One region of the Vagococcus martis genome, then DNA from elsewhere that is predicted to be linked to it. Evidence: riboswitches for the same ligand, from Rfam matches in the RefSeq annotation. Region 1 holds a riboswitch; the other holds the start of a gene.
The links. Region 1 has a riboswitch for lysine ahead of BW731_RS07465 (aspartate kinase). Riboswitches for the same ligand answer to the same signal wherever they lie in the genome.

Region 2: another riboswitch for lysine. It lies ahead of BW731_RS06280 (ABC transporter permease subunit); the one in region 1 lies ahead of BW731_RS07465 (aspartate kinase).

What each region holds. Positions count from the first base shown of each region.
Region 1 is NZ_MVAB01000001.1:1,536,513-1,542,731, forward strand. Features, by position in the region: gene alr (alanine racemase) at 1-24, opposite strand, end outside; gene BW731_RS07445 (M20 metallopeptidase family protein) at 21-1,166, opposite strand; gene dapD (2,3,4,5-tetrahydropyridine-2,6-dicarboxylate N-acetyltransferase) at 1,202-1,921, opposite strand; gene dapB (4-hydroxy-tetrahydrodipicolinate reductase) at 1,937-2,656, opposite strand; gene dapA (4-hydroxy-tetrahydrodipicolinate synthase) at 2,660-3,538, opposite strand; gene BW731_RS07465 (aspartate kinase) at 3,557-4,759, opposite strand; lysine riboswitch at 4,832-5,009, opposite strand; gene BW731_RS07470 (hypothetical protein) at 5,161-5,790, shown strand; gene BW731_RS07475 (LPXTG cell wall anchor domain-containing protein) at 5,851-6,219, opposite strand, start outside.
Region 2 is NZ_MVAB01000001.1:1,284,636-1,290,854, forward strand. Features, by position in the region: gene BW731_RS06275 (amino acid ABC transporter ATP-binding protein) at 1-442, opposite strand, end outside; gene BW731_RS06280 (ABC transporter permease subunit) at 442-2,031, opposite strand; lysine riboswitch at 2,119-2,293, opposite strand; gene BW731_RS06285 (ISNCY family transposase) at 2,472-3,857, shown strand; gene BW731_RS06290 (EamA family transporter) at 4,063-4,971, shown strand; gene BW731_RS06295 (NAD-dependent protein deacylase) at 5,016-5,690, shown strand; gene BW731_RS06300 (chorismate mutase) at 5,721-5,981, shown strand; gene BW731_RS06305 (GNAT family N-acetyltransferase) at 6,122-6,219, shown strand, end outside.

The DNA.
Region 1 (6,219 bases):
ATTTACCGTCCAAATTGCTGTCATACTGTTTCCTCGAATCGTTTTAATAATGATGTATATAATTCGACACCTTTTGCTAGTACTCGCTCATCAAAATTAAGCGTCGATGTATGTAACCCGGTGACATAACCTTTGTCTTCATTACGACAACCTAAAAAAGCAAATGATGATGGGGCTAGTTGTTGATAAAATGAAAAATCTTCTCCAAATAGATAAGGTTCATCTTTTTCAACCCACGTTAAACTTGTGTCCTCACTCGCGTCTTTCATCAAGTCATAAGCTGTCACATCATTAATCGTTGAAGGATACCCTTCAGCAAACACTAGCTCAACCGAGCAATTTGTCAACAGCTCACTTGCTTGTTTAATTTTTGTCATTTGTTCTTTTACAATGTCTAAATCCTCTTGGCTATAAGTTCTTATCGTCCCTTCTAGATACGCATTTGATGGGACAGTATTAATCGCTTCTCCAGATTTAAATGAGCCAATATGCACAATATTTTGGTGTAACCCAGCGAGATGATACTGTTGCAGTTGAGATAACTGATTTAAAATAGTTAATAATGCCTCTCCAGCTGAATGGCCTTGCTCTTTATTAGCAACATGAGCTGATAGTCCTTTAACAAAAAAACGATACTCTGTTGCACTAGCTGTAATAGGTCCTGGCTTAGATACAATGACTCCTTCTTTTTCATCTGGCATCATATGTAACCCAAAAACAAACGATGGTGTCATATCAAACTGATACTGGTTTAGTAAGATATTTGCACCACCATAAGTTTCTTCTGCCGGTTGAAAAATAAAATAAACCGTTGATTTAAGTGGAGAAACTTCAGATAATTGTTTTACCTGTTTAACAAACGCTAATAACATGGTGATATGACCGTCGTGACCACACGCATGCATGACATTATCTACTTGTGAGCGGTAATCCACATCATTTTCTTCATGAATAGGTAACGCGTCTATATCTGCTCGAAACGCAATACTTTTATCTCCGCTTCCTTTGATATAAGCTACAACGCCTGTTTCAAGTGGCGTGTCATATGCTACAACCATTTTATCCAACTCTTTTTTAATAAAAGCAGTTGTTTCAAATTCCTGCAAACTTAATTCAGGGTGTTGGTGCAACCAACGACGTGTCTGTATTAAATACTCTTCTGTCACACGATCATCTCCTGTTATCTATAGTCTTTCTTGGGTTAATCTTCATTTAGCTTTCTTAATGCTTGAACGATTTCAATTTTTGATTCATTTACGTCGCTCACTTGTTTAATCACTTTTGCTGGGATTCCTGCTACAACACTGCCAGCTGGAACGTCTTCTGTCACGATTGAACCTGCAGCCACAACCGCTCCTTTACCAACTCGAACACCTTCTAAGATAACGGCGTTCGCCCCGATTAACACATCATCTTCTACCACAACTGGTTGAGCACTAGGTGGTTCGATAACACCTGCTAACACCGCTCCTGCACCAACGTGAACATTTTTTCCTGTTGTTGCTCTCCCACCAAGTGTGGCATTCATATCAATCATCGTTCCTTCGCCGACGACCGCCCCAATGTTAATAGTCGCTCCCATCATGACAACTGCACCATCTTTAATCACTGCATGCTCGCGGATAAATGAACCTGGTTCAATACGAGCATTTAATTTTGTTTGGTCAATCAGAGGAATAGCTGAATTACGTCTGTCATACTCAATCTCTACCTCTTTAAAAAGTGATTGATTCGCTTCATAAAAATCTTCCCACTCACTATAATCTGCAAAAATTGTTTTCGAGCATTTGCAGCCAAATACTTTAAAACTTTCAGGAAATTCGACTCCTTTAAATTCTCCATTCGCGTAAACTTTTACTGGTGTTTGTTTTTTACTCTCACTAATATATCGAATAATTTCTTGTGCTGATTGTAATTCCAAAAATACCCCTTCTTTCTATAAGTTATCAAATGTATAAAATCCTGGTTGTTTGTGGACTAATTTTTCAGCCACATCTAAACTACCATTGGCAAAAATATCTTTACTCTGTGCTCGGTGAATAATTTGAATCGTTTCCTCTTCACCGGCAAATAGCACTTCATGTTCTCCAACAATCGAGCCACCACGAATCACACTAATGCCAATTTCATCAGCATCTCTTGGTGTATGGCGTTCATGTCTATCATAAACAGGATAAGAATCTTGTTTGATTTCTTTTATGGCATCATATAATTTAACGAGAGTGCCACTTGGTGCATCGACTTTTTTACGGTGATGCTTTTCTGTTAATTCGATATCAAAATTTTCAAGTAGCGGTACACTGTATTTTATAATTTCCGTCAAGACATGGACTCCGTAACTCATATTGGCACTAAAGAAAACTGGTGTTGTGTTTGATACAGCTTCTAATGACGCAATGATGTCTTCTTTTTGTCCAGTTGTTGCCACAACTAACGGGATTCCAACATTTTTTTTAATCATCGGTAAACTTAAGTTTGGATGGGAAAAATCAATCATGACATCTGCTTTAGGTAACTCATCTGTAACTTGAAACACTGGATAAGGATACTCTCCTTCAACAGGCGTCACAATCCCCACTACACGATGTCCTCGTTCACTAGCTAAGTGAGCTACTCGTTGATTCATTGCACCATAGCCAACTAATATAATATCCATAGATTACTCTCCTTTAAATGCATGATATGCTTGTTCGATCGGCACACGTGCATCGGCTTCTAGTTCGACCAATGGCAAACGAACTTCATCTTCAGCATACCCTAAATGATTAACCAAAGCCTTAATTGGCATTGGATTGATATCAACACTCAAACTGTTAATAAGTGGTAATATTTGTTCAAATAATTCTTTTGCCTCAACTGGATTTTCCTGGAATGTCGTATAAATTTCTTGAAATTCTTTTGGTGTAGCGTTAGCTAAAACAGAAATCACACCGTCTCCTCCACCTTCAAAAAACGGGATAATCGCGTCATCATTACCACTATAAATAGCAAAATCACTAGGCAATAATTCTTTACATTGACGTAAATATTCCATATCTCCAGTTGCATCTTTCAATGCCACAATATGTGGATTTTTTGCTAATTCAACTAACGTTTCAGGTTCAATTGTCATATTAGTTCGAGAAGGTACATTATACAAGATAACTGGTAACCCTACCGTATCTGCTATCAATGTGAAATGTTTGATTAAACCACGTTGACTTGTTTTATTGTAATAAGGTGTAATTAACATAATCGCATCAGCACCGGCTTCTTTTGCTTTTAAAGAATGTGATAGTGAAGCTTTTGTGTCATTGGTTCCTGTATTTGCGATAACTGGTACTCGTCCATTTGATACTTTAAGAGATGAACGAATTAAGTTAAGTCGTTCTTCTTCTGTTAATGTCGATCCTTCACCAGTTGTCCCATTAACAAACAACGCTTGAAGTCCTTCCTCGATTAAAAAATTTACATGTTTTTCAAATGTCGCATAATCTACCTCGTCATGACTAAATGGAGTGGTAATTGCAACAGCTGCACCTTTAAATAATGGGGCCATCATTCATTCTCCTCTCTTTTATAACCCAAACGCTTCGCATAATTTTTCAACTGCTAACACACCATTTGTCCGATCCACGACATAAGAAATACTAATTTCAGAGGTGGTTACTTGATAAAATTCAATATCATTTTCTAACAATGTCATAAATACTTTACTTGCAACACCAGACATATCTCGCATACCTGAACCAATCACAGATACTTTGACATAGTCTGATTTCACCACGTAATTTAGTTCGGTAAATTCTTTGTGTAACGTATCAAATATATGTTTTAATTCGACCGTATCTGTATCTTTCATCGTAAATGACAATTGCAACCCGTCTTCATTGACAATTTGAGAAATCATATCAATATTAATTTCTTCTTTTTCTAATAAATTAAACAATTGTTTCAATAAAGTGGCATCATTTTCTGGATAGCTAAATGTGACATAATGCATGTCTTTATCAAGCGCAACACCTGTGACTGCTTTTTTTTCTAAGATATCTTTTTGTGGCATAACCCAAGTCCCTCTTTCATCTGATAATGTTTGCCCTAAATAAATGGGTACATGATAATTTTTAGCAATTTCAACACTTCTTGTTTCCAGTACGCCAGCGCCTAACGCACTCATTTCCATCATTTCCTCAAAACTCACAACATCTATTCGTTTTGCTGGATACAATCGTGGGTCCGTACCATACACTCCCGCGACATCGGTATAAATTTCGCAAGATGTTTCTAAAGATGATGCAATGGCAACAGCTGTTGTGTCACTTCCTCCACGACCAAGCGTTGTTAACTCGCCATCTGCATTCATCCCTTGAAAACCCGCTACAACAACCACCTTATTTGAACAGAACGCTTTCTCAAAAGCTTCATTATCAACTTCTAGTATCTTACTCTTCATGTAATGCCCTTTTGTTTTTATCCCTGCTTGAAATCCTGTCATCGCTTTGGCCTTGACATCAAGCTCTTTTAGCGCAATAGCTAAGTAAGAAATTGTTTGTTGTTCTCCAGTAGTTAAAAGTAGGGCTAAATCATGTTGGTCTGGTTCCTTGGATAACAAATCAACATTTTTTAACAACTCATCTGTCGTTTTCCCCATCGCAGAAACAACGACAACTAATTCCTCACCCTTATTGGCACGATTTGCTAGGTATTTTGCAATGTTTTTAATTTTTGAAAAATCTCCGACCGATGTTCCACCAAATTTAATGACACTTCTTTTTGTCATTTTATTTTCCTCCTAATCGGCATCGAAAAATAAAAAAGACAAGTTCACAGGCATGAACTTGTCTTAACTATCTACAAGCGATGCACCCCATTATTTTTAAAATAATGACAGACTTATAGCTATTAACTACAAATCCAACACCTATACCAACTGCAATAGCATAGATATTTCGGCATATCACCCTTTCAGTAAAGTTATTTGCAGATTCCAAACTTTACCTACTAATGATCAATGCGCCTCATCTCTAACTTTTATTTAATTATTGTTTATGATTATAGCAAATCAATTCTCATATGACAAGTGTCATAATAAAAATTGTCTGAGAAAAAAATGAGAAGATAATTTAAATGTTATATCATCAACAAAATAATTTTTTATAGTATAATAAATAAAAAAAGGATGTGTCACTAATTATTCGAAAATTTTTTAAACTAAAAGTTCATATATGGGTTATTGTTTGCTTTGTAGCACTACTACTTGGAACGTGGGTTATTGGATTAATGTCAGGTAATAGTTCAATTTGGCATACAAAATCGAAAACATCTGAAACTCAAGTTGTCAATGCCATGACTAAACACAGTCAAGTGGCGATACTAGGACTGAGCGTGACAGATATTTACGATAAAAGTCAGGTGAAAACATTTTTAGGAATGGAAGTTCCTTTTAGTGAAAAAACAACATATGTCAAAGGAACTTTTGAAGCAAAATTAGGATTTGATGGCAATGTCGTCACGATACAAAAAGCACCTGGTTCACAAAACACATACAACATCACCATTCCCGAATTTATCGTGGTGGGGATTAGTAACCCAAGTTTTGAAGTAGTCAATAGTAAAGGTGACATTCTCAGTTTCGTTACTGAAGACATCGACACTCACGAGTTAGCAAACAACGCGATGAGTGATGATACATTAGTTAAATATATTGATATGAATAAAGAATGGTTAAAAGATCAAGCAACAGATTATTATCAAAGGCTATTAACCAGTATCGATCCAGAAGCCACACTATCTGTGACATTTTCAGAATAGTCATAAAAAGAGAGTCAGAACCAAAATGAACTGGTTGCGACTCTCTTTTTGTTTTAATTATTATGATTTTCGTTTTATCAATATAACAGTCATAAGTAATGACCCTACAGCTATTAACTGTAATCCAACATTTGATTGTTTTTCACCTGTTTTTGGTAAATTAGATGAGCTGTTTTTAGTATCAGATTTGGGTGTCGTTTTAACCGCTTGTGTCTGTTTAACACTGCTTGAACTTGAGCTAGTACTGCTTGTTGTATCTGTTGATTTATTCACTGTAGCTTCAATTTCTGCCCACAAATTATCTAACTCTTCGATTGTTGTACTTTTATCAATTTTTTCAATGAACTGATCAGCTTGTTTTTGTGTCAGTTTACCTGTTTTAACCAATAGCCCTAATTGATATTTTGTATTATAAACTTTTTCATCAAA
Region 2 (6,219 bases), 250 kb from region 1:
CACGTTGTTTTTGTCCACCAGATAATTGGCTAGGTTTAGCATGAGCAAAATCTTTCATCCCGACTTTATCTAAATTTTCAATCGCGATACGTTCTGCTTCTTCTCGTGAGCGTTTTAATACTTTTACTTGTCCAACAATGCAGTTATTTAAGACATCGTGATTTTCAAATAGATTGAACTGTTGAAATACCATTCCAACATGAGCACGATATTTTGGTAAGTTATAACCAGGAGCAAGGATATTGTCACCTTTGAAAAGTAATTCCCCACCAGTTGGTTCTTCTAATAAATTAATGCAACGAAGTAAAGTTGATTTACCTGAACCAGATGGCCCGATAATCGTTACAACTTCACCATCTTTTACAGATAGATTAATGTCTTTTAATACTTCATGATTGCCGTATTGTTTTTGTAAATGATTGATTTGGATTAAGTCTGTCATTATTTGTCATCCTTTCTTTCTAAAATAGCTGTTTGCATTTGATTAGCATAAGGTGCGTATTCACCAGTACCATCCATACGTTTTTCAACAAATCGTAAAATACGCGTTACAGTAAAGGTCATAACAAAGTAAATCACACAAACAACAAAGAAGGTATCAAAGAATCTAAAGTTACTTCCAGCGACTGTTTTTGCTTGGAAGAATAATTCGGTTACTGCAATCACATTTAATACAGAAGTATCTTTGATGTTAATGACAAATTCATTCCCCATAGCAGGTAGAATATTTCTAAATACTTGTGGAATCACGACGTTGACCATTGTTTGACCGTGTGTCATTCCAATAGCAGATGCTGCTTCAAATTGTCCTTTATCAACCGAGAAGATACCACCACGAACGATTTCTGTCATGTAAGCCCCAGTATTGATTGATACAATAAATAATGCTGCTGCAAGAGGATTCATATCAATCCCAAATGCTTGAGAAGAACCATAGTAAATCACCATCGCTTGAACGATCATTGGCGTTCCTCTAAAAATTTCGATATAAATAGAAAATAGAGTGTTTAATAATTTAAATAATACTTTGTTCACCATACTTTTTGGCGTTGGGATGGTTCTAAATAAGCCAATTCCTAATCCGATGAATGTTCCAACAATTGTCCCGATAAGTGAGATTAAAAGCGTTACTCCAGCACCTTTTAAGAACATTTGCCAGTTTTCTTTGACGATTTTGACAATCCAATTTTCATTTGATTGTGAGTCAGGTTGTTCACTAATGGCAATATCCATAAAATTGTCTCGTTCAGTTTGATTTATTCCGGCTAAAATGTCATTAATTTTTGCGATATCTTGACTGCCTTTTTTAACACCGATAGAAACAGATGTATCATCACGATTTGTTTTAAATCCTTGGCCATCTTTAAAATCAATCATTTTAAAATTAGGATTCACTTTTTGGGCGGTGATTCCCTCAGGTTTTTCTGAAACATAGGCATCAATTTTTCCGGATTGAAGTGCCACACGCATAGCAGAAAAATCATCCATGGCAGTTTGTTTTGAGACACCTTCGATTTGATCAATCACAGAATAGTGAAATGTATTTAATTGGGCAGTCACTTTTGCCCCTTCAAAATCTTTCAGACTTTTGGCATTGGCATATTTTCCATCTTTTGCAACGACTAAGACTAAGTTTGAGTGATAATAGTCATTGGTAAAGTCGATGGTTTTTTTTCGTTCTTCAGTGGGAGACATACCAGCGATAATAGCATCTACTTTTCCAGAAGTTAAAGCAGGAGCTAAACCGTCCCAAGCTGTTTTGTAAATGACCAGTTCTTTTCCTAAGCCTTCAGCAACACGTTTTGCGATCATGACATCATAGCCGTTTGCGTACTCGCTTCCTCCTTGGATTTTAACAGCGCCATTGTTGTCATTTTGTTGTGTCCAGTTGAATGGAGGATATCCAGCTTCCATTCCTACGACAAATTTATCATCATTTGCCTCCACTTTTGGTGTCAGCATGATTAGGCTAATAAACATAAATAATAGTGCAATAAGGACATGATTGGTCGAACGATTGTTTGTTTGCATGATAATTCTCCTTTTGTTTTAGATAAATAAAAAAGCAACCTCGTAAATAGAGGTTGCTTGTTATGAAGTCAGATTAACAATAAGTTATCTAATCATAGCGCATCTTAGTTTTAACTAAGACAGTTCTATAGTTATTCACTATAGCCCCAACATGATAAGCGAGGAACTTTATCACATTTCGGCAATCTTCCCTGTGCATTAGTGTCAACGTAATCCTCTACTCGACTAATGTTATTGATAGACTGCAACCTCTAGATTTATAATATTCGGTTATTTTTTCTTAATATGTCTAACACTATATCATACCTTTTTCAAAAAGTCATGACTTTTCACGAAAATTTTATTTGACTATCATTCGAAAGTGATAATGTCCTAAGTAGGTCGAAAGACAAAATGTCCCAAAATGATAAAATAACTTTATGAAAAGGATAAATCTAACAATGAATGAAACCAAAAAGTATCAAGTTATTAAAGCTGTCGCTGAAAATAAAAAACAAAAAAAGAGAGCTAGTGTTGAACTTAATTTATCTATACGACAAATTAACCGTTTAGTGAAATCATACAGGGAAAATGGTAAATCAGCATTTGTCCATAAAAATCGAGGGAGAAAAAATAAGCACTCTGTGCCTGAAAAAGTAAAACAACAAATAATCACTAGTTATCAATCGTTTAGTATTAAACCAAATATTAAGCATTTTACTGAAATACTGAAAAACGACCATCATATCTGTTATACAGATACTACAATTAGAAGCATCCTGTACAAAGAAAAAATACTTTCACCAAAGGCTCAAAAAAAGACAAAAAGAAGACTCAAACAATTAATAAAGCAAGAAGGTCAACAAACCAAACAATCAGAGAACCTATTGGTTCCAAGAGCTGAAGACTACCTAGAACTCCCTGAAAAGACCCATCCTAGTCGACCTAGAAAAAAATACAAAGGAGAATTAATTCAATTAGATGCTAGTTCATATAATTGGTTTGGAAATCAAATAACTCATCTTCATTTAGCTATTGACGACGCATCAGGTAATATTGTTGGCGCTTATTTTGACCAACAGGAAACGCTCAATGGTTATTACCATGTTCTTCATCAAATTCTGACAAAACAAGGGATTCCTGCCACTTTTCTAACAGATAAACGAACCGTCTTTGAGTACAACAGAAAATCAACAAAAGCTGTAGAAGAAGATACGTTCACGCAGTTTGGGTTTGCTTGTCATCAATTAGGTATTGACATAAAAACATCCTCTATTCCTCAAGCAAAAGGTCGTGTAGAACGTTTAAATGGGACAGTGCAATCAAGATTGCCTGTTGATCTTGAGATAGCAAATATACATTCTATAGAGGAGGCTAATCAATTTCTATCTGTATGGATTCGAAAGTTTAATCGACAATTTGGTCACAAAACTGCAGAAAGTGTTTATGAAACTTCTCCTACAACAGCTGAAATTAATTTATTACTAGCTACTGTCTCTCATCGTATAGTCGATAATGGCCATCATATTAAGTATCAAAATAAATTTTATCTTCCAACGGAAGGTGGTAGCGACAAATATTTTACAAGGAAAACGAAAGCATTAATTATAAAAGCTTTTAACGGGGAGATTTATGTTAATATAGCAGAAAAAATTTATCCTACTAGACGATTAAAAAACCACGAGACCTATTCAAAAGAGTTTGATGGGGTTTCTTCAGATATAAAAAAAGAAAGACGCAAGTACATTCCACCACAGTCACATCCGTGGAAACTTGAGTCTTTCAAAAGGTATCTTCAAAGTATTGACCGTACTATCGAAGAATATGAGGCTGAAAAAACAGCCTGAAACAAAAAGTACCTTATTTTACCAATAATGGTCACATTAGTGCAAGTTTTACGCAGTAAAGATTGCGCTAATGTGAGCCCTCATTTTGGGACATTTTTATTTTCGATTGACAGACTTTTCACGAAAATTTTATTTGACCAAGTCACGTTAATTCGTTATTTTTAGACAAGTAAGTATGATAGAAAAATTGAGGGAGACGAAAAATATGTGGTTTATGTCAGCGCTGGTAGCTGTCTTTGCATGGGGGACAGCAGATTTATTTTATAAACTGGGAAACAATGAAAAAGATAAGTATAGTGCACAAAAAACAGTGGTCATTGTGGGATTGGTGATGGGACTTCATGCCTTTTTCTACTATTATTTGTATTTGGGTGTGAGTTTTGAATGGAAAAATTTATTGATTTATTTACCTGTGTCGTCCATGTATATTTTATCAATGGCGATCGGGTATGTGGGGCTTCGTTATATAGAGCTGAGTGTGTCTTCACCCATTAGTAACTCTTCAGGAGCGGTGTCAGCTTTATTAATGTATCTGATACTAGGAGCGAAAATGGTGTGGATTCAATTTATTGCTGTGGCAGTTATTTCAGTCGCTATTTTTATGTTGTCTGTTTATGAAAAGCAAGAAGTTGATCATGAGTTAAAAGTATCAGGCAATGTGGTCGATAAAAAATATCAGAAAAGTGCACTTGCGATTATTTTTCCAATACTTTACTGCGTGATTGATGGATTGGGGACATTTTTGGATGGGTATTATTTAGAGTATGCGGAAATTTTACCTGAAAACCAAGCCAACATGAGTTATGAATTTACTTTTTTAATCGTTGGGTTACTGATGTGGGGTTATTTACGAGTAGCTAAAGGAGAAAAAATTGATGTGTTTCATGAAAAGTATAAAGGTTTTGCGGCACTTTTTGAAACCTTGGGACAATTTTTCTATATTGGTGCGATTGCGAGTCATTCCATTGTCGTGGCACCGATGATCGCCTCATATAGTATTGTGTCAGTCTTGTGGTCACGAATTTTTTTAAAAGAGAAATTAACGAAAAAACAATACATCATGATTTTTGCGATTATTATTTCTGTGGTTGTATTAGGCTTTTTTGACGAATAATGTCATAATAAAGTAAGGGAGTGATTGATGTGGAAGAACAAGCAATGGAGATATTACAGCAGGCGGAAAATATCGTGTTTATGACAGGTGCCGGTGTCTCAACAGCATCGGGTATTCCTGATTATCGCTCTATGACAGGGGTATATCATGGAGTGGAAAATCCAGAATATTTGCTGAGTCATACTTGTTTAAAACGTGAGCCTGATGTTTTTTATCAATTTGTCCAACAATTATACCATCCAGAAGCAAAACCGAATGTGATTCATGAAAAAATGGCAGAATTAAGCCAAACGAAACAAGTTGGGATTGTGACACAAAATATTGACGACTTACATATTAAAGCAGGAAGTCCAAATGTGGTGTCGTTTCATGGAAGTTTGTATGATTGTTATTGTCAAAAATGTGGTCAGTCAGTTTCTGTTCCAGACTATATGAAGAGTATGTATCATCAAGAATGTGGCGGGATCATTCGTCCGAATGTTGTACTTTACGAAGAAAGCTTGTCTGAGGCTAATATAGAAACAGCTATTTCTTGGTTGTCTCAAGCAGACGTTGTATGTATTGTTGGCACAAGCTTTCAAGTGTATCCTTTTAGCGGACTGATTAATTACCGCAAACCTGATAGCCAGGTGATTGTGGTAAACAAAGAACCCATTTCATTAATGATGCCTCATCTTTTAGTGCAACAAAAAGGTGAAGACTTTTTCTCTGATATATAATCTGACTCTTATACGAAATGAGGAGATAAGATGTTAAGTCAAGATAGACAACGAATTGATGAAATTGATGAACAAATCGTATCATTATTGGAAGAAAGATATGATTGTGTGTCGCACATCGCGAAGATAAAAAAAGACAATCATATTCCAGTTTTTGATACGACAAGAGAAGAAGCCGTATTAGAAAAAATTCGACAAATGGTATCAAATGAGGATTATGCTGATTCAATCGTCGAAACATTTAATCAAATCATGATGGTCTCAAAAGATTATCAAAAAAGTAAACAATAAAGGTGATCCTTCAGAAAATTTCTGGAGGATTTTTTTATAGTTATGATACAATGAACGAAACACCTGAAAGGGGATTTTATCATGAATAATCGGTTGAAGTTTGACTCTTAATTTTAAAAATTAAATTAGGAGGAAAGATAATGATAGAGTATAGAAACGGAAGTAATATAAAACGTGAACAACTAGAGTTGTTGTATGATAGTGTTGGATGGATAGCTTACACAAAAGATTTAAAAGG